DNA from 3 places in the Pseudomonas sp. S3_E10 genome. Region 2 is predicted to be linked to each of the others. Evidence: riboswitches for the same ligand, from Rfam matches in the RefSeq annotation. Region 2 holds a riboswitch; each other region holds the start of a gene.
The links. Region 2 has a riboswitch for cobalamin ahead of cobW (cobalamin biosynthesis protein CobW). Riboswitches for the same ligand answer to the same signal wherever they lie in the genome.
Positions count from the first base shown of each region.

Region 1: linked by a shared signal. The riboswitch ahead of AB4N98_RS21675 (ABC transporter substrate-binding protein) and the one ahead of cobW (cobalamin biosynthesis protein CobW) in region 2 are both predicted to bind cobalamin.
Region 3: linked by a shared signal. The riboswitch ahead of cobO (cob(I)yrinic acid a,c-diamide adenosyltransferase) and the one ahead of cobW (cobalamin biosynthesis protein CobW) in region 2 are both predicted to bind cobalamin.

Region 1 covers NZ_CP162743.1:4,728,617-4,734,622, forward strand. Annotated here, with positions in the region: gene AB4N98_RS21665 (ABC transporter ATP-binding protein) at 1-180, opposite strand, end outside; gene AB4N98_RS21670 (FecCD family ABC transporter permease) at 177-1,181, opposite strand; gene AB4N98_RS21675 (ABC transporter substrate-binding protein) at 1,178-2,188, opposite strand; cobalamin riboswitch at 2,304-2,497, opposite strand; gene AB4N98_RS21680 (M24 family metallopeptidase) at 2,558-3,421, shown strand; gene AB4N98_RS21685 (hypothetical protein) at 3,656-4,159, shown strand; gene AB4N98_RS21690 (hypothetical protein) at 4,190-4,666, shown strand; gene AB4N98_RS21695 (aldehyde dehydrogenase family protein) at 4,840-6,006, opposite strand, start outside.
Region 2 covers NZ_CP162743.1:5,367,351-5,373,356, forward strand. Annotated here, with positions in the region: gene AB4N98_RS24705 (cobalamin biosynthesis protein) at 1-28, opposite strand, end outside; gene AB4N98_RS24710 (CbtA family protein) at 25-729, opposite strand; gene AB4N98_RS24715 (CbtB domain-containing protein) at 741-929, opposite strand; cobalamin riboswitch at 1,027-1,231, opposite strand; cobalamin riboswitch at 1,274-1,472, shown strand; gene cobW (cobalamin biosynthesis protein CobW) at 1,567-2,628, shown strand; gene cobN (cobaltochelatase subunit CobN) at 2,632-6,006, shown strand, end outside.
Region 3 covers NZ_CP162743.1:4,432,862-4,438,867, forward strand. Annotated here, with positions in the region: gene hda (DnaA regulatory inactivator Hda) at 1-703, shown strand, start outside; gene AB4N98_RS20355 (C40 family peptidase) at 913-1,542, shown strand; gene AB4N98_RS20360 (C40 family peptidase) at 1,687-2,226, shown strand; cobalamin riboswitch at 2,324-2,569, shown strand; gene cobO (cob(I)yrinic acid a,c-diamide adenosyltransferase) at 2,649-3,260, shown strand; gene AB4N98_RS20370 (cobyrinate a,c-diamide synthase) at 3,257-4,585, shown strand; gene bluB (5,6-dimethylbenzimidazole synthase) at 4,582-5,232, shown strand; gene cbiB (adenosylcobinamide-phosphate synthase CbiB) at 5,229-6,006, shown strand, end outside.

The DNA.
Region 1 (6,006 bases), 640 kb from region 2:
CACCTCGCCGCTGGCGGGCGTACGCAAGCCCGCCAGCAGTTTGAGCAGGGTGGATTTGCCGGAACCGTTCGGGCCGACGATGCCCAAGGTTTCACCCAGGTTTACCTCCAGGTGAATCTCGCGCAGCAACTCGGCCTCGCGCACCTTGAAGCCCAGGCCCGTGCAACTGAGCACTGTCATCGGGCATTCCTCCGGCCGATCAGGATCAGCGCAAACACCGGCGCGCCGACCAGCGCCGTGACCACGCCCACCGGGATCACCTGGCCCTTGATCAAGGTGCGCGATAGCACATCGGCCGCGATCAGGAACAAGGCGCCGCCCAACGCACTGGCCGGCAGCAGTCGCGAGTGCCCGGTGCCGAGCAACAAGCGCACGGCGTGGGGGATCACCAGGCCGACAAAGCCAATGGAGCCGACAATCGACACCATCACCGCCGTGACCAGCGCGGCGCAGCCCACCAGCACAAACTGTACGCGGCGCACCGCAATGCCGAGGGACGCCGCCGAGTCGCTGCCGAAGGTAAACGCATCCAGCGCACGCCGGTGCCACAGGCACACGGCCAAGCCCGCCACGGCGACCGGCACCGCCAGCCACACCGACGGCCAGCGCACGCCGCTGAGGTTGCCGAGCAGCCAGAACAGGATGCCGCGCGCCTGTTCCGAGCTGGCGGACTTGGTGATCAGGAATGCGGTGAGCGCATTGAACAGCTGCGAGCCGGCGATGCCCGCGAGGATGATCTGCCCGGTGCCGCTCATGGAGCCACTGGCCCGCGCCAATAAAATCACCAGGGCGAATGCCGCCATGGCCCCGACAAACGCGCCGGCCGACAGCGAAACCAAGCCGCCGCCCACGCCCATCAACGCCACCAGCACCGCGCCGGTCGAGGCGCCGGCGCTGATGCCCAACAAGTACGGGTCGGCCAACGGGTTACGCAACAACGATTGCAGAATCACCCCGCAGGTGGCCAGCCCGGCGCCGCAGGCGGCGGCGACCAGGGTGCGCGTGAGGCGGTAGTTCCACACCACGCCTTCGTCGATGGGGTCCAGCAGGTAGCCGGCGTTCCACAGTTTATTGGCGAGCACCTGCAACACCACCTGCGGTTCGATGGCGGTTTCGCCGATGGCCACGCCGGCGAGGACGGCGGCCAGCAGCAGCGCGAGGGCGAGTAGGGTACGGATCATTTGGGCAGGTTGTAGCCGTCGATGGCCGCGGCCAGTTGTTCAAGGCCATCAAAGGTGCGCAGGCTTGCCTGCAGCGCCAGGGCATCGAGGATGATGATGCGGTTGTTTTTTACCGCGTCCATGTTGCGCGTGACCGGGTCGCTGCGCAGGAAGGCGAGTTTCTTTTCATGGTCGTCGGCGGGGTAGCGGCGGCGGTCCATGCGGGCGATCACCAGGAAGGTCGGGTTGGCTTTGGCGAGGGTCTCCCAGCCGACGGCGGGCCACTCTTCATCGGACTGCACCACGTTGTGCAAACCGAGGGTTTCCAACATGAATTCGGGAACGCCCTTGTGCCCGGCCACATAAGGGTCGCTGGCCATCTCGGCGCTGGAGAACCAGACCAGTGCGCTGGCGTGTTTCAAGCCCTTGCCTTGCGCGGTGGCGACGGATTTGGCCAGGCGCGCTTTGAGTTCGTCGTTCAGTTGTTGGCCGCGATCCTGCACGTCGAAGATCTGCGCCAGTTGGTGGATGCTTTTGTAGATCGTCTCGATGCGGAACGGCTCCAGCCGCGTGCCGTCGGCGCCGACCAGGTTGTCTTTGCCTTCACAGTCGGAGGGCAGCAGGTAGGTGGGGATTTGCAATTCATGGAACTGCTCGCGCGTGCCCACCACCCCTTGCGCGCCGACCACCCATTCCAGCTCGGCCGCCACCAGTTGCGGGCGCTTGGCGATCACCGCTTCAAAGCTCGGCTCGTTGTTGGCCAGGCGGTCGATGCCGTCGTTCTGCGCCTTGAACGGCGCCAACACGCTGTTGAACCACAGCGAGGTGCCGACCACTTTGTCACCCACGCCCAGGGCGTAGAGCATTTCGGTGGCGGCCTGGCCGATGGTCACGCTGCGCTCGGGGGCGTGCTGGAAGGTCACGGTGCTGCCGCAGTTTTCGACCGCCAGCGGGTAATGAGTGGGCGCCGCTTGGGCCAGGGCACACAAGCCCAGCCCGGCGATCAGGGCGGTAACGCGTGGCAGCATGGGGCAATCTCCGTGTGAACCGTACGTGCAGCAGGGGCGTTACGGCTCGGAAATACGCCCTCGAACGCTGCCGCTCGGGCAGGCGAGGATGTCCTTCCCGGACACCCCGCCGGTGAGTGATGTTGCTGGGCCGGCAGGTCTCCTGACTGATGCGTCGTCGCCTCGCTCCGGCCTTCCCGGACGGTGTCCAGTGGCATGAAGGAGCAGGCTCGGCATCTACAGTTGCGGGGGCAGTTTCGATTGGCGCCGCGTGCGGCGTTTCGAATTCCCTATTAGTCCCGTTTGGGAACCGGCGCGGTATGGTAGTCCATCTTGGGCGCTGGGTGGAGGTACAATTCGGGTCCGTCCATAACCAACCCAAGGAAGGCCATGTTGATACGTCTGGGAATAGTGCCACTGTTGTTTTGCATGAGCGCACACGCCGCTGACCCTGCGCTCGCCCGCTACACCGACGCGATCGGCGACAGGGCCCGCGCCATCGCCCAGTTGGATGACGCAACCATTCTTGCCGAGGAAGCCAAACTGGCGCCCATCGCCAGTGACCTGTTGCGCAAGGTCGCGCCGCTGATCCGCAAGGGCGGCACCGGCACTGCGGTCCAGGAATTTTTACTCGACCAGTACGCACAGCACGGCTGGCTGCCGATGATGTTCGGTTATCGCGGCTACCCGGCAGCGGTGGCGGTGTCGGTGAATAACCAGGTGAGCGCCGCGCCGCCCACCGATGTGCCGTTCCCGGACGCGGCGCTGGTAAAAGTGGAGTTGATCGCGGCATCGGCGCAGGCCCATGTTGCTCAGGTCTGGACGTTTGCCACACCCAATGCCACCCCGGCGCAACGCCAATTGCTGATGACTGCGCGCCGTGCGCTGGCCAACGGAGTCGCCCACGTTCAGGGCGGCGAGCGGCTGGCCAATGTGGGGGCGGCGATACAACAGGAACTGGACGCGGGCCATGCCGTCGCGGTGCGTGAGTTTGCGGGCTATGCCATGGGGCAGGCGCGCATACAAAAGCCGCAAGTGCTCGGTTACAAGGTCGAGGGTGACAGCCCGTTGATGCAACCCGGGCAAGTGCTCAACGTGTATGTGATCGCCAAGGCGGGCACCGTTGGTGTGAGGTATCAGCCACCGGACTTTTGGAGCCTGCTCTCCACGGACGGTGCCGACGGCGTGATGTTGTCGGCGATGGTCGAGGTGACGGCAGATGGGCACCGGCTGCTTAGCCGGATGCTGGATTGATGCGCTGTACCGCCCTGCGAATGCTTGGGCGATGGGGTGATACGCAGTGATGGCTCAATGATATTATTTGCCGCGCCCTTTCGATTCGCCTTTGTTCATGGAGAACTTATGTCTTTTCGCAACGTCCTTGTCCTGACCCGGCTTTGCACCTTGTTACTGCTGGGTGGTTGCGCCCAGTCAGTGTCGTCACCCCCACCTGCTGCGCCAGTGCCGCTTGAACCGTTAGGACAGGTTTTGCCCTCGAACCCTTCAAGGCTGGGCTGGATCGACCAGATCATTGATCAAGACCCCGTCGTCACTTCTGCGCGCAAGCCCGTACTCCAACCGGCTCCGGATAACGACGCGCGCATTGCCAAATTGCGTAAACAAGACGGTGGCGTGCTGCCCGAGGGCTATTGGGCGCTCTACAAGCAGAACCTGGAAGCCATGCAGTACGACTTGAACCACCAGCATGACGCGGCCCGTGCCGAATACGTAAACACCTACCGCGATGAGTTGAGTCGTTTGAACGACGTGACACTGCAAACCATGGCCACCGCGCCCCAGGCACTGGATGCCCACACCCGCAGCCAGTTAAACGCACGCCTGACTGACCGCACCGCGGCCTATATCACAACCAGCAATCAGTCGTTCCGGGCGGCCACGGACGCCCACATTAACCGCATGGCCTTGATGGATCGCCAATACGATGTCTGCGCACGCCACCCGGATTGCTGGGATGCACCAGTCAAGCACTAGCCTCGATACGTCATACACAGGGAGTGAGTCATGAATGCTGATCAATGGATTGTTTTGTTCGAGCGGGCCTTTCGTGAAATGGGCGATAAACTCGAACAGGTGTTGCAACTGAACAGTTGCCGCGAGCACTGGATTCAGGCCGAAATCAGCTTGTATGCCTGGTTCAAGAATGAGATCAGCCTCTGGACCGATTTGCCGATTGGCGAGCGGCGCAAAGCCGACCTGTATGCCCTGGACGACAGTGGCTCAACGAGCATGGTTGCTGAAATCAAGTGTCTGGGCGACATATCCCAAGCCAAGTGCCTGGAGGGCAATTGGTCAGTGAGGGCTGATGTTGAGCGGTTGCGCTCATTCGAATGCCCGGTCCGGTTGTTTGTGCTGGTGATTGCCAAAGGTGAGCGCGAGACCAACACCGGACGACGCCTTCGCGGGGATGAGTGGGTAGATGGGCGTGACTGCGTCAACGTAGACCTGGGGTTTGCCTTGATCCGCCTGTGGGCGCTTTGACGCAGCTGCTTTCCCTTCGGGCATGCGACTGGCTTACTGCGCGAGCAACGGCTGGAAGCAAGTAAGGGCATGCTGCAAAAGCAGTGGGGGAAGTGACGGTCGATTGGTCGAAAAGCACCGCAGGTCAAAGGTGGGAGCAAGCCCGCTCCCACAGTTGACGGGTGTTGCCTGTTTTATTTGCGATCCCGCCACACCGTCTGTGCATTGCAGAACTCGCGCACACCAAAGTGCGACAGCTCGCGGCCGAACCCGCTCTTTTTCACGCCACCAAACGCCACGCGTGGGTCGGAGACGCTGAAGGCGTTGACGAAGATCCCGCCGGTTTCCAACTGATTGGCAATATCCCGCGCCTTGGCCGCGTCAGTGGTGAAGATGCTGGCGGTGAGGCCGAACTCGCTGTCGTTGGCCAGCGCCACCGCGTGGTCAGCGTCGCGGGCGGTGATGATCGAGGCCACCGGCCCGAACAGCTCCTGTTTGAACGAGGTCATCTGGTCGGTGACGTCTGCCAGTACGGTCGGTTCGTAATAGTTACCGGCCCCTGCGACTTTATTGCCGCCCAATAACAATGTGGCGCCTTCTTGCAGAGTGGCCTGGACCTGGCCGTGCAACTCGTCCCGCAGGTCGAAGCGGGCCATCGGGCCGACGTAGGTGTCGGCTGAGGTCGGGTCGCCCATCACCATGGCGCGGCTGGCCTCGACGAATTTGGCGGTGAAGGCTTCGACCACACCGGCCTCAATGATCAGGCGCTTGGCGGCGGCGCAAACTTGGCCGCTGTTTTGGAAGCGGCCAATCAGCGCGGCCTGTACGGCGGCGTCGAGGTCGGCATCGTTGAGCACGATGAACGGGTCGGAGCCGCCCAGTTCCAGCACGCATTTTTTCAGCGCCGCGCCCGCCTGGGAGCCGATGGCGATGCCGGCACGCACGCTGCCGGTGAGGGTGACGGCAGCGATGCGCGGGTCGGCGATGGCGCTGGACACACCCTCGGTGGTCACGTTGATCACTTCAAACAGGCCTTCGATAAAACCGGCTTTCTGGAAGGCTTGCTGGATCAGGTAGGCGCTGCCCATCACGTTCGGCGCGTGTTTGAGCACGTAGGTATTGCCGGCGAGCAGGGTCGGCACGGCGCCGCGCAGTACTTGCCATACCGGGAAGTTCCACGGCATCACGGCGAGGATCGGGCCCAGCGGGCGGTATTCGATGTGGGCAGTGCCGTTGTCCACCAGGGTCGGCTCCGGCTCAAGCATGGCCGGGCCTTGGGCGGCGTACCATTCACTCAGTTGCGCGCATTTTTCGATTTCGGCACGGGCCTGGGCAATGGGCTTGCCCATTTCCAGGGTGAT
Region 2 (6,006 bases):
GGCAGCCCAGGCCGACCACGTAGGTCATGCCGAGTAGCGATCATCGCGGTTGCGACGGAACAGCCAGGCGCTGATCAGGCCCAGGGCCAGCCAGAACGCCATATTGGTCAGCTGCGAGGCGATCTTGAACTGCGCCTCCAGGGCTTGCGGCGCGAGCATTGAATGCACTAGCGGCTGCGGCGCGCCGAGTATGTGCGGCACCGCGAGGATGGCTGCGCCCAGCACTTTGAGCAGCCCATTGCGGCCGAAAACGATCAGCGCAATACCGGCGGCGGTGGAGGCGGCGGTGCCGATCCACCATGCCTGGCGTAGCGCCAAGTCAGCGGCGGCAGTGCCCGGCAACTCCGGTGGCAGGCCGAGGGTTGGCGCCAGCACAAAGGTCGCGTAACCCGCCAAGCCCCACAGCAGGCCTTGGGCGGTGCGAGTCGGCGTGCGCAAGGTGTAAAGGCCAGCCAGCATCAGCGCAAAACCGACGGCTACCACCAGGTTGGCGCCCGTGGTCGAGAGCACGCGCTGCCAGCCGTCTTCCGGCTCCCAGGCTTCGGCGTCATGGGTGTGCGCGGCAGCGCCGGCGGCGTGCTCATGCACAACCTCTGTGGCGGCCGGGGCTTTTTCAAAGGTTTCCGCCTGCAGAATCAGCGGGGCAACCCAGAAGCTTTGCAGCAGGGTCAGCAGCAGGGCGGCCAACAGGCCGCTGAACCCTGCGGTTTGCGCAATACGCTTGATCATGTCGGCAGGTCTCAATGGCACGGGAACGCGGCGCTGTGGCGGGTATCGTGGGCAGCGTTGTGCACCGCCTCAATGTGCGAGAAACCGGCGAAATACACCAGGCACGCACCGAGGATCGACGCGCCGATAGCGGCGCTCAGGCGTTGGCTCAGGGTGGAGGTGCTGCTGGCGGTGTGCGAGGTGCTGCTGATGATCGACATGGCGCGTCCCTTTCAGGTGTCAGGGTGAAACGAGCGCATGAAAACCCCGCGAGCCAGGCCCACAGGGTTCTGAACAGCGCCCGCCCACCGCGGGTTTGTTATCTGAAGTTTTCGGGCCGGTCTCCGGGCTTGCGAGGGACACTGGGTCTATAAAGCATCGCCTTCCCATGCCGTACAGGCACAGTGGATCTGACGCTTCGCTCGCTTACCGTTGCGGGGGCAGCACCGGACTTGCCATACGGATATGAAGTACCGGTTTCCCGTTTCACCCTGTGAAGGGCACCCGAAACAAGGCTTGTAGGAAAGCATGCAGAGCGGCGGTAGTCAAATTGACCGAGCCCCTGTAGCCTTGCACCCTTCGAGGTTCTTCGGCCCAGGCCGAAGCTAAGAAGGGAACGCGGTTCAAGCCGCGGCTGCCCCCGCAACTGTGAAGGGTTTACCGACTGCCATGCCACTGCCGATCAGGCGGGAAGGCGCAGCCGGCGCCGGTCGTACGGCCCGCAAGCCCCAAGCCAGGAGACCTGCCTCGCAACCGATTTTCCAATTCAACCGGGCGGGGTGATCCGGTGACGAAATCCGCTGCTGCGCGCTGTCGCAGGGCCAATCGTCCCGTATGCCCGCCCCAAAAGGGCATCCGATGAAAACACTGGCCAAACTTCCCGTCACCATCGTTACCGGCTTCCTCGGCTCGGGCAAAACCACCTTGCTGCGCCATATGCTCGACAACGCCCAGGGCCGTCGTATCGCGGTGATCGTCAACGAATTCGGCGAGCTGGGTATCGACGGTGAAATCCTCAAGCAGTGCTCCATCGGTTGCACCGAAGAAGAAGCCAACGGCCGTGTCTACGAATTGGCCAACGGCTGCCTGTGCTGCACGGTGCAGGAAGAGTTCTTCCCGGTGATGCGCGAACTGGTGGCCCGTCGTGGCGACCTCGACCATATCCTCATCGAAACCTCGGGCCTGGCCCTGCCAAAACCGCTGGTGCAAGCGTTCCAGTGGCCGGAAATCCGCAGCGCCTGCACGGTTGACGCGGTGATCACCGTGGTCGACAGCCCGGCCGTGGCCGCCGGCACCTTTGCCGCGTTCCCGGACCAGGTCGACGCCCAGCGCAAACTCGACCCGAACCTGGACCACGAGTCGCCGCTGCACGAGCTGTTCGCCGACCAACTGGCCAGCGCCGACTTGGTCATCCTCAACAAGTGCGACCTGATCAGCCCTGAAGACCTGGCCCGCGTGCGCCTGGAAGTCGCCGAAGAGCTGCCGCCGGCCGTCAAGGTCATTGAAGCGAGCAGCGGTCGCCTGCCGCTCGACGTGCTGATCGGCCTGGGTGCCGGCTCCGAGGAGCACATCGATGGTCGCCACAGCCATCACGATCACCACCATGAAGGCGAAGACGATCACGACCACGATGCGTTTGATTCGATCTCCATCGACCTGCCGCAAGCCGACGAAGCGCTGCTGCTCGACGCCCTGACCCAACTGGTGGTGCAACACGGCATCCTGCGCATCAAAGGGTTCGCCGCGATCCCCAACAAGCCGATGCGCCTGCTGATCCAGGGCGTGGGCACGCGTTTTGACAAGCATTTCGACCGCGCCTGGGGCGCAGACGAAGCGCGCATTACGCGCCTGGTGCTGATCGGCCAGGAGCTGGATGCCGCCGCCCTTGAAGCGCAATTGCGCGCCGCGCTCAGCGCTTAACCCATGCACCTGCTCAGGACTCAGCCCGGTGGTTTCGTCGCGGACGACAATATTGCCGACCTTGGTCAAACCCCCGCCGAACTGGTGATCCTGTGTAGCGGCGATTCGAGCCTGGCGCTGCTGGCCGAAGCGGCGCAGCAACTGCCCGAGGATTACCCCAGCCTGCGCCTGGCCAACCCGATGCAGGTGCAGAACCACGCCTCGGTCGACCTCTACGTTGACGAAGTGCTGCGCCACGCCAAGGTCATCCTGATTTCGTTGCATGGCGGCATCGCTTATTGGCGTTACGGCATCGAACGTCTGGTGGCGTTGGCCGAGCGCGGCGTCACGCTGATCCTGGTGCCGGGCGATGATCGTCCCGACCCCGAACTCAGTGGTCTCAGCACGGTCAACGCCGAGCAACGCGAGCGCCTGTGGCAATTTCTGCGTCAGGGCGGCTTGGGCAATGCGCTGGATTTCTATCGCTGCCTGGCCAGCGGTTATCTGGGCCGTGATTACCCGTGGGCCGAGCCGCAACCCCTGGCGCGCACCGCGATCTATCACCCGCGTAAAGCCAACGCCCGGCTCAATGACTGGCAGGCCGATTGGCATGCCGAACGGCCCGTGGTCGCGGTGTTGTTCTACCGTTCGCATTTGCAGGCGGCGAATACCGGTTTTATCGACGTGTTCTGCCAACGCTTGCAGGTGGCGGGCCTGAACCCGTTGCCGATGGCGGTGGCCAGCCTGAAAGAGCCCGGTTGCCTGACGGTGGTCGAGGACCTGCTGGACGAGGTCGGCGCGGCGCTGATTCTCAATACCACCGGCTTTGCTCAATCAAGCCCCGAAGCTCCGCACCTGCGCCCGTTTCGCCGCAATATCCCGGTGATCCAGGCCATTTGCGCCCAAGACAACAGGCCCGGCTGGCAGGCCAGCGAACAGGGCCTGGGCCCGCGCGATTTGGCCATGCACATCGCTTTGCCGGAGCTGGATGGGCGCATCATCAGCCGCCCCATCAGCTTCAAAGACCTGGCCTGGCGCAGCGAGCGCAGCCAGTCTGACGTGGTGTGCTACCGCGCAGCGCCCGAGCGCATGGATTTTGTCGCCGAACTGGCACGGCGCTGGGTCGAGTTGGCGCGGGTACCGAATGCAGACAAGCGCATCGCGCTGATCCTTGCCAATTACCCGACCCGCGACGGGCGCATCGGCAACGGTGTGGGCCTGGACACCCCGGCGGCGGCGCTGAATATCCTGCGGGCGCTGCAAGCCGAAGGGTATTCGCTGCCGGATGCATTGCCGGACAGCGGCACGGCATTGATCCATGAGCTGCTCGGTGGCGTCACCAATGATCTGGACAGCCTTGACCTGCGCCCTTGCCATCAAAGCCTGGGCCTGGATGACTACGAGGCGATGTTCCTGCGCTTGCCCGAGGCCAATCGCCAGGCCGTGCTGGAGCGCTGGGGTACGCCCCACAACGACCCGATGTTTCGGGATGGCCGCCTGATGATTGCCGGGCTGCGCCTGGGCCTGACTTTTGTCGGCATTCAACCGGCGCGGGGTTACCAGGTGGATGCCAGTGCGGTGTACCACGACCCGGACCTGGTGCCGCCGCATGGTTACCTGGCGTTCTATTTTTGGTTGCGCCACACCTACGGCGCCCATGGCGTGATTCACGTGGGCAAGCACGGTAACCTCGAGTGGCTGCCGGGCAAGGGCGTGGGCTTGTCGGAAAACTGCTGGCCCGACGTGCTGCTGGGGCCGCTGCCGAATATCTACCCGTTTATCGTCAACGATCCGGGCGAGGGCGCCCAGGCCAAGCGGCGCACCCAGGCGGTGATCATCGACCACCTGATGCCGCCGCTGACCCGCGCCGAAACCTATGGCCCGCTGCGTAACCTGGAGCTGTTGGCGGACGAGTACTACGAAGCTCAATTGCTCGACCCGCGCCGCGCCCGTGAGCTGCAAAAAGACATTCTCAAGCTGGTGCGCGAAACCCGTATCGACCAGGAGCTTGAACTGGACGGCGACGCCGATGCCGATGCCGCCATCTGGCTGCCGCGCCTGGACACCTACCTGTGTGACTTGAAGGAGTCGCAGATCCGCGACGGCCTGCATATCTTTGGCGAGTCGCCCCAAGGCCGTCTGCGCATTGATACCTTGCTGGCCTTGCTGCGTATTCCCCGTGGGGATGGCCGTGGCCCGCAATCGAGCGTGCTGCGGGTGTTGGCCAAGGCGTTCGAGCTGGGCTTCGACCCGCTGGACTGCGCCCTGGCCGAGCCCTGGACCGGACGCCGCCCGGGCGTGTTGCAAAAGATCGATACGCAACTGTGGCGTACCGCCGGTGATACTCGCGAGCGCCTGGAGTTGTACGCCGCGCGCTTGATCGAACAGGCGCTGGAAGGCCCGGTGGAGCAGTTGCAAGCGCCCGGTTGGGAGGATGTGAACGCGGTGATCGAAAGCCTGCGCAGCGTCGTGGCCCCGCGCCTGGATGCCTGCGGCCCCGCCGAAATGCGCGGCCTGCTGGACGCCCTGGGTGGTCGTTTCGTACCCGCGGGGCCGAGCGGCGCGCCGAGTCGCGGGCGCCTGGATGTACTGCCCACGGGGCGCAATTTTTTCACGGTCGACGTGCGCAACCTGCCCACCACCACGGCATGGCGTATCGGTTTTCAGTCGGCCAACCTGGTTCTTGAGCGGCACTTGCAGGATCACGGCGACCACCTGCGCCAACTCGGCCTGTCGGTGTGGGGCACAGCCACCATGCGTACCGGCGGCGACGATATCGCTCAGGCCATGGCGCTGATGGGCGTGCGTCCGGTCTGGGCCACGGGCAGCCAGCGAGTGGACGACTTTGAAATCCTGCCGATCAGCCTGCTCGACCGCCCGCGTGTCGATGTGACGCTGCGCGTGTCCGGGTTTTTCCGCGATGCGTTCGCCAACCTGATCCGCCTGTTCGATGCGGCGGTGCAAGCGGTGGCTGCCCTGGATGAACCAGATGACATGAACCCGTTGGCCGCCAAGGTGCGCAGCGAGCGCGAAGCCTTGCGTTTGTCGGGCCTGGACGAAGACGCGGCCGCGAAACAGGCCGGCTGGCGTATTTTCGGCGCCAAGCCCGGTGCCTATGGCGCGGGCGTGCAAGGGGCGATTGACGGCCGCCTGTGGCAAAGCCGCGAGGATCTGGCCGAGGTCTATCTGAACTGGGGCGGTTACGCTTACGGTGGTTCCGATGAGGGCACCGCCGCCCGTGGGCAATTTGCCCAACGCCTGAGCCAGGTGCAGGCTGTGCTGCAAAATCAGGACAACCGCGAGCATGACCTGCTCGACTCCAACGATTACTACCAATTCCAGGGCGGCATGCTCGCCGCCGTGGAGACCCTGAGCGGCGACAAGGCCGCCAGCTACCAT
Region 3 (6,006 bases), 930 kb from region 2:
GAAACCGATTCAGCTGCCCTTAGGTGTGCGTCTGCGTGATGACGCCACCTTTATCAATTACTACCCAGGCGCCAATGCCGCTGCACTCGGCTATGTCGAGCGGCTCTGCGAAGCCGACGCCGGGTGGACTGAAAGCCTGATCTATCTGTGGGGCAAGCATGGCGTGGGGCGTACCCACCTGTTGCAGGCCGCCTGCCTGCGCTTCGAGCAAATGGGTGAGCCGGCGGTATACCTGCCGTTGGCTGAGCTGATGGATCGCGGCATCGGCATCTTCGACAACCTTGAACAGTACGAACTGGTGTGCCTGGATGACCTGCAGGTGATCGCCGGCAAGGCGGATTGGGAAGAGGCGCTGTTCCATTTATTCAATCGCTTGCGTGACAGCGGCCGGCGCTTGCTGATTGCCGCCGCCACGTCGCCTCGGGAATTGCCGGTCAAGTTGGCCGACCTCAAGTCACGCCTGACCCTGGCGCTGATCTTCCAGATGCGCCCCCTGTCCGACGAAGACAAGCTGCGCGCCCTGCAATTGCGTGCATCCCGTCGTGGCCTGCACCTCACCGACGAAGTGGGGCACTTTATCCTCACCCGCGGTACCCGCAGCATGAGCGCCTTGTTCGATTTGCTTGAGCAGCTCGATCAGGCCTCTTTGCAGGCGCAACGAAAATTGACGATCCCTTTTCTCAAAGAGACGTTGGGTTGGTAACACGTTGATTTGTCACGATTCGGCACTTTTCAGGCGCCAGAAAACCTACGTCTGAGCCCGGCGGGCTACGCATTTACGTCATTAATTGGAATCAGGGCTTAGATGTCACGGTCCAATCGCGAAGTCACATAGCGCACGATTGAATTTGCAAATCGATGTGATAGAGGGCATAGTCTCGGCTTCTTTACACATCAGCCACGGTCGTGCCCATGCTAAATCGCTTCGCACCCCTCGTGCCTCTCGCACTCGTTACCCTGTTGTTTGGTTGCGCCTCCCACCCTCAACAAGTGGCAGAGCAGCAGAAGCCTCAACAACAGTCCCAGGCAAAATTCGTCGCTGCGCAGTCTGCTTCCGTTTATGAAGAAGAGCTGGCAACCGAGAAAGAACTGGCCGATTTCTCCGGCAACAAGCCTTACCAGCTTCCAGTTCTGGCCGACAGCATCCTAGAACGCGGCATGTCCCTGATCGGTACCCGTTACCGTTTCGGCGGTACCTCCGAAGCCGGTTTCGATTGCAGCGGTTTTATCGGCTATCTGTTTCGCGAAGAAGCCGGCATGAACCTGCCACGCTCCACGCGCGAAATGATCAACGTGAAAGCACCGTTGGTCGCACGCAACAACCTCAAGCCCGGTGATCTGCTTTTCTTCAGTACGGCAGGCCGTGGTCGTGTCAGTCACGCCGGTATCTACTTGGGTGACAACCAGTTTATCCACTCCAGCAGCCGTCGCAGTGGCGGTGTGCGAGTCGACAGCCTGGGTGACAGCTACTGGAGCAAAACCTTCATCGAAGCCAAGCGCGCACTCGCCATGGCCCCGACTACGGTTACCGCCAGTAAGTAAACTTAAAGTGATACTTGAAGTTTGACGCGTAAGCGCTAGAATCCCTGGATATTGTTGTAACCCGTTCGCGCGAGCTTTGCTTGCGCGTTCTGGTTTTCAGCGTTCGGCAGCGAAAGCCGCATCCAGACCAGGATTGTTCTGCACATGTCGACCTCGGCCCGCCTGATTCTAATTGTTTGCGCCGCGCTTCTCAGCGCCTGCGCCAGCCGCACACCGCCGCCCGCGCCCATCGCGGTCAAGCCCAAGCCGGTGTTCAATTATTCCACCCAGAACTTTTCGCCTGCTGCCGAAGACGTGCTCTTTCGTGCGCTGGGCCTGGTCGGCACGCCTTATCGCTGGGGCGGTAACACGCCGGACTCCGGTTTTGATTGCAGCGGCCTGATCGGCTTCGTCTACCGCGACGCCGCCGGCATTTCCCTGCCACGCACCACGCGCGAGCTGATCGTGATGCGCGCCCAGGATGTGAGCGAGCAGAACCTGCAAACCGGCGACCTATTGTTCTTCGCCACCGGTGGTGGCTCGCAGGTCAGCCATGCTGGGATCTACGTGGGTGAAGGTCGCTTTGTCCATGCGCCGCAAACCGGTGGCACGGTGAAACTGGACACCCTGTCCAAAGCGTATTGGCAGAATGCTTACCTGAGTGCCAAGCGCGTATTGCCGGGCAATCTGGCGCGTAATCCTTAGAATCAATGCCACGTTGCACGCTTAAAGCTGCAAGACGGCGCAATGCCTGCTTGTAGCTTTAGGCTTGACGCTTGCAGCTAGCCCTCCAACCCACTAACCTTCGCCGCTTGTTCCAGGTGCTCTGTGACCCGTGGGTCGACAGAGTGAAACAGGGAAACCGGTGAGTGAGCGCGCTTATACACAGCGCCGCCGCAATTCCGGCGCTGCCCCCGCAACGGTAAATGAGTCAAGACCCTGCATTGAGCCACTGTATCGCTCGCGATATGGGAAGGCGCAGCGTCGGCCTGTTCGCTTCAGAACGCCACTCATGAGCCCGGAGACCGGCCAGGATCATCCAACAGCATCACGGTGGGCGATGCTTGGCTGTCTGTTTTTTCTTTTCCCTGCCCGCCGTTTTTGTTCAGCCCCAACGGAGAGCTGCCATGACCGATACCCCCGACCGCGATGAACGCCACCTGGCACGCATGCTGCGCAAAAAAGCCGTGATCGACGAGCGCATCGCCAATTCACCCAATGAATGCGGCTTGCTATTGGTGCTCACCGGTAATGGCAAAGGCAAGAGCAGCTCGGCATTCGGCATGCTCGCCCGCGCCATGGGCCATGGCATGCAGTGCGGCGTGGTGCAGTTCATCAAGGGGCGTAACAGTACCGGCGAAGAATTGTTTTTCCGCCGTTTCCCCGAGCAAGTGCGCTTTCACGTGATGGGCGAAGGCTTCACTTGGGAAACCCAGGACCGGCAGCGCGATATTGCCGCCGCCGAAGCCGCCTGGGCCGTGTCGCGCCAATTACTGCAAGACCCGTCCATTGGCCTGGTGGTGCTGGATGAGCTCAATATTGCCCTCAAGCATGGCTACCTCGACCTCGATCATGTTCTGAGCGACCTGCAAGCCCGCCCACCGATGCAACACGTGGTCGTCACCGGCCGTGGCGCCAAGCCCGAGTTGATCGAAATGGGCGACACCGTCACTGAAATGGGCATGCTCAAGCATGCGTTCCAGGCCGGTATCAAGGCACAGAAGGGCGTCGAACTGTGAACCCGCCCCGTCATTGCCCGGCTGTATTGATCGCCGCTCCGGCGTCCGGCCAGGGCAAAACCACCGTCACCGCCGCGCTCGCCCGTTTGCATCGTAACCTGGGGCGCAACGTGCGCGTGTTCAAATGCGGCCCGGACTTTCTGGACCCGATGATCCATGAGCGCGCCAGCGGTGCGCCGGTTTATCAATTGGACATGTGGATGGTGGGCGAGCAGGAAAGTCGCCGCTTGTTGTGGGAAGCGGCGGGGGAGGCGGACCTGATCCTGATCGAGGGCGTGATGGGCCTGTTCGACGGCACGCCGTCCAGCGCCGACCTGGCGCGGCACTTCGGCGTGCCGGTGTTGGGCGTGATCGACGGCACCGCCATGGCCCAGACCTTTGGCGCGCTGGCATTGGGCCTGGCGCGCTATCAGCCGGACCTGCCGTTTGCCGGGGTACTGGCCAACCGCGTCGGCACGCTGCGCCATGCGCAGTTGCTCGAAGGCAGCCTCACCGAAGGCCTGCGCTGGTACGGCGCGTTGTCACGTGAGACCGGTATCGAGCTGCCCAGTCGTCACCTGGGGCTGGTGCAGGCCAGCGAATTGAATGATCTCGATATGCGCCTGGACGCCGCCGCCCAAGCCCTGGGCGGTAGTTGCGAAGTCGCGCTGCCGCCGCCGGTGGCCTTCGCCGCACCGCAGGTGATCGAGGCGGAGCCATTGCTCAAGGGCGTGCGCATCGCCGTCGCCCGTGACGAAGCCTTCGCGTTCACCTACGGCGCCAGCCTCGACCTGCTGCGAGCGATGGGGGCTCAGTTGAGCTTCTTTTCGCCGATCCATGATCACGCACTGCCCGACGCCGACAGCCTCTATCTGCCCGGTGGTTACCCGGAACTGCACCACCAGGCGCTGTCGGAAAATACCCCGATGCTCGCTGCCATCCGCGCCCACCACGCCGCCGGCAAGCCGTTGCTCGCCGAATGCGGCGGCATGCTCTACCTGCTGGACTCGCTCACCGACGTCGACGGCAACCGTGCCGAACTGCTCGGCCTTTTACCGGGCGATGCGGTGATGCAAAAGAAACTCGCGGCCCTGGCCCTGCAAAGCGTCGAATTGCCGGAAGGCGTGTTGCGCGGGCACACGTATCACCATTCCCTGACCAGCACCGAGTGCCAGCCGATTGCCCGTGGCCTGAGCCCTAACGGTGGGCGCGGTGCCGAGGCGGTTTACCGACAGGGGCGGATGACAGCCTCTTATGTGCACTTTTATTTCCCATCGAACCCATCAGCGGTCGCCGCCTTGTTTGCACCCAATGTGGGAGGGGGCTTGCCCTCGATAGGGCCATGACCGACAACGCATTTGCCCCGGCCGACCGCGACGCCGTCTACCGCGCCATCGCCGAGCGCCGCGACATGCGCCACTTCAGCGGCGGTACGGTGGCTCCCGAATTGCTTCATCGCCTGCTCCAGGCCGCGCATCAGGCACCCAGTGTGGGTTTGATGCAGCCGTGGCGTTTTATCCGCATCAGCGACCGCCACCTGCGTGGGCAAATCCAGCAAGTGGTCGAAGAAGAGCGCGTGCGCACCGCCCAAGCCCTGGGCGAACGTTCCGATGAATTCATGAAGCTCAAGGTCGAAGGCATTCACGACTGCGCTGAAGTACTGGTGGCGGCGTTGATGGATGATCGCGAGCGGCACATTTTCGGCCGCCGTACCTTGCCGGAAATGGACATGGCTTCGCTGTCCTGTGCGATCCAGAATCTATGGCTGGCTGCCCGTGTCGAAGGGCTGGGCATGGGCTGGGTATCGTTGTTCGACCCCCAGGCCCTGGCCGATCTGCTGGGCCTGCCGCCCGGCGCCAAACCCCTGGCCGTGCTGTGCCTGGGGCCGGTGGCCGAATTCTATCCGGCACCGATGTTGCAGCTCGAAGGCTGGGCCGAACCGCGGCCGCTGAAAGACATGTTGTATGAGAATACGTGGGGAGCGAGTCAATGAGTGTGGCCTTGCTGTGTGTCGCCGGGGTGGCGTTGGATGCGCTGCTGGGTGAACCCAGGCGTCGGCATCCGCTGGTGGCGTTCGGCAATTTTGCCGGGCGCATCGAGCAACGCTTCAATAGCGGTGGCCGTGGCTGGCGCAGCCATGGCGTGACGGCATGGTTTATCGCCGTGGTGCCGTTGACGCTGCTGGCCACCGCGCTGTCGTGGGCGCCCTATATCGGGTGGGCGCTGGAGATTCTGGCGCTGTACTGTGCCCTCGGCATGCGCAGCCTGGGTGAACATGTACTGCCTGTCGCCCAGGCGTTGCGCAGCGATGACCTGGATGAAGCGCGCACGCGGGTGAGTTACCTGGTGAGCCGCCAGACCAGCGAGCTGGACAGCACCGAAGTAGCCCGTGCCGCCACCGAATCGGTGCTCGAAAACGGCAGTGATGCGGTGTTTGCCGCGTTGTTCTGGTTCGTGGTCGCTGGCGTACCGGGGGTGGTGCTCTACCGTTTGAGCAATACCCTCGACGCCATGTGGGGCTATCGCAATGAGCGCTTTGAACGCTTTGGCTGGGCGGCGGCGAAAATCGACGACGTACTGAACTACATTCCTGCGCGCCTGGTGGCCTTGACCTACGCGGTGCTGGGCAAAACCGCCCTGGCGCTCAAATGCTGGCGTACCCAGGGGCCGACATGGGACAGCCCCAACGCGGGGCCGGTGATGGCGTCCGGGGCCGGCGCACTGGGCGTCGAATTGGGCGGTGCGGCGATTTATCACGGCGAGCTGC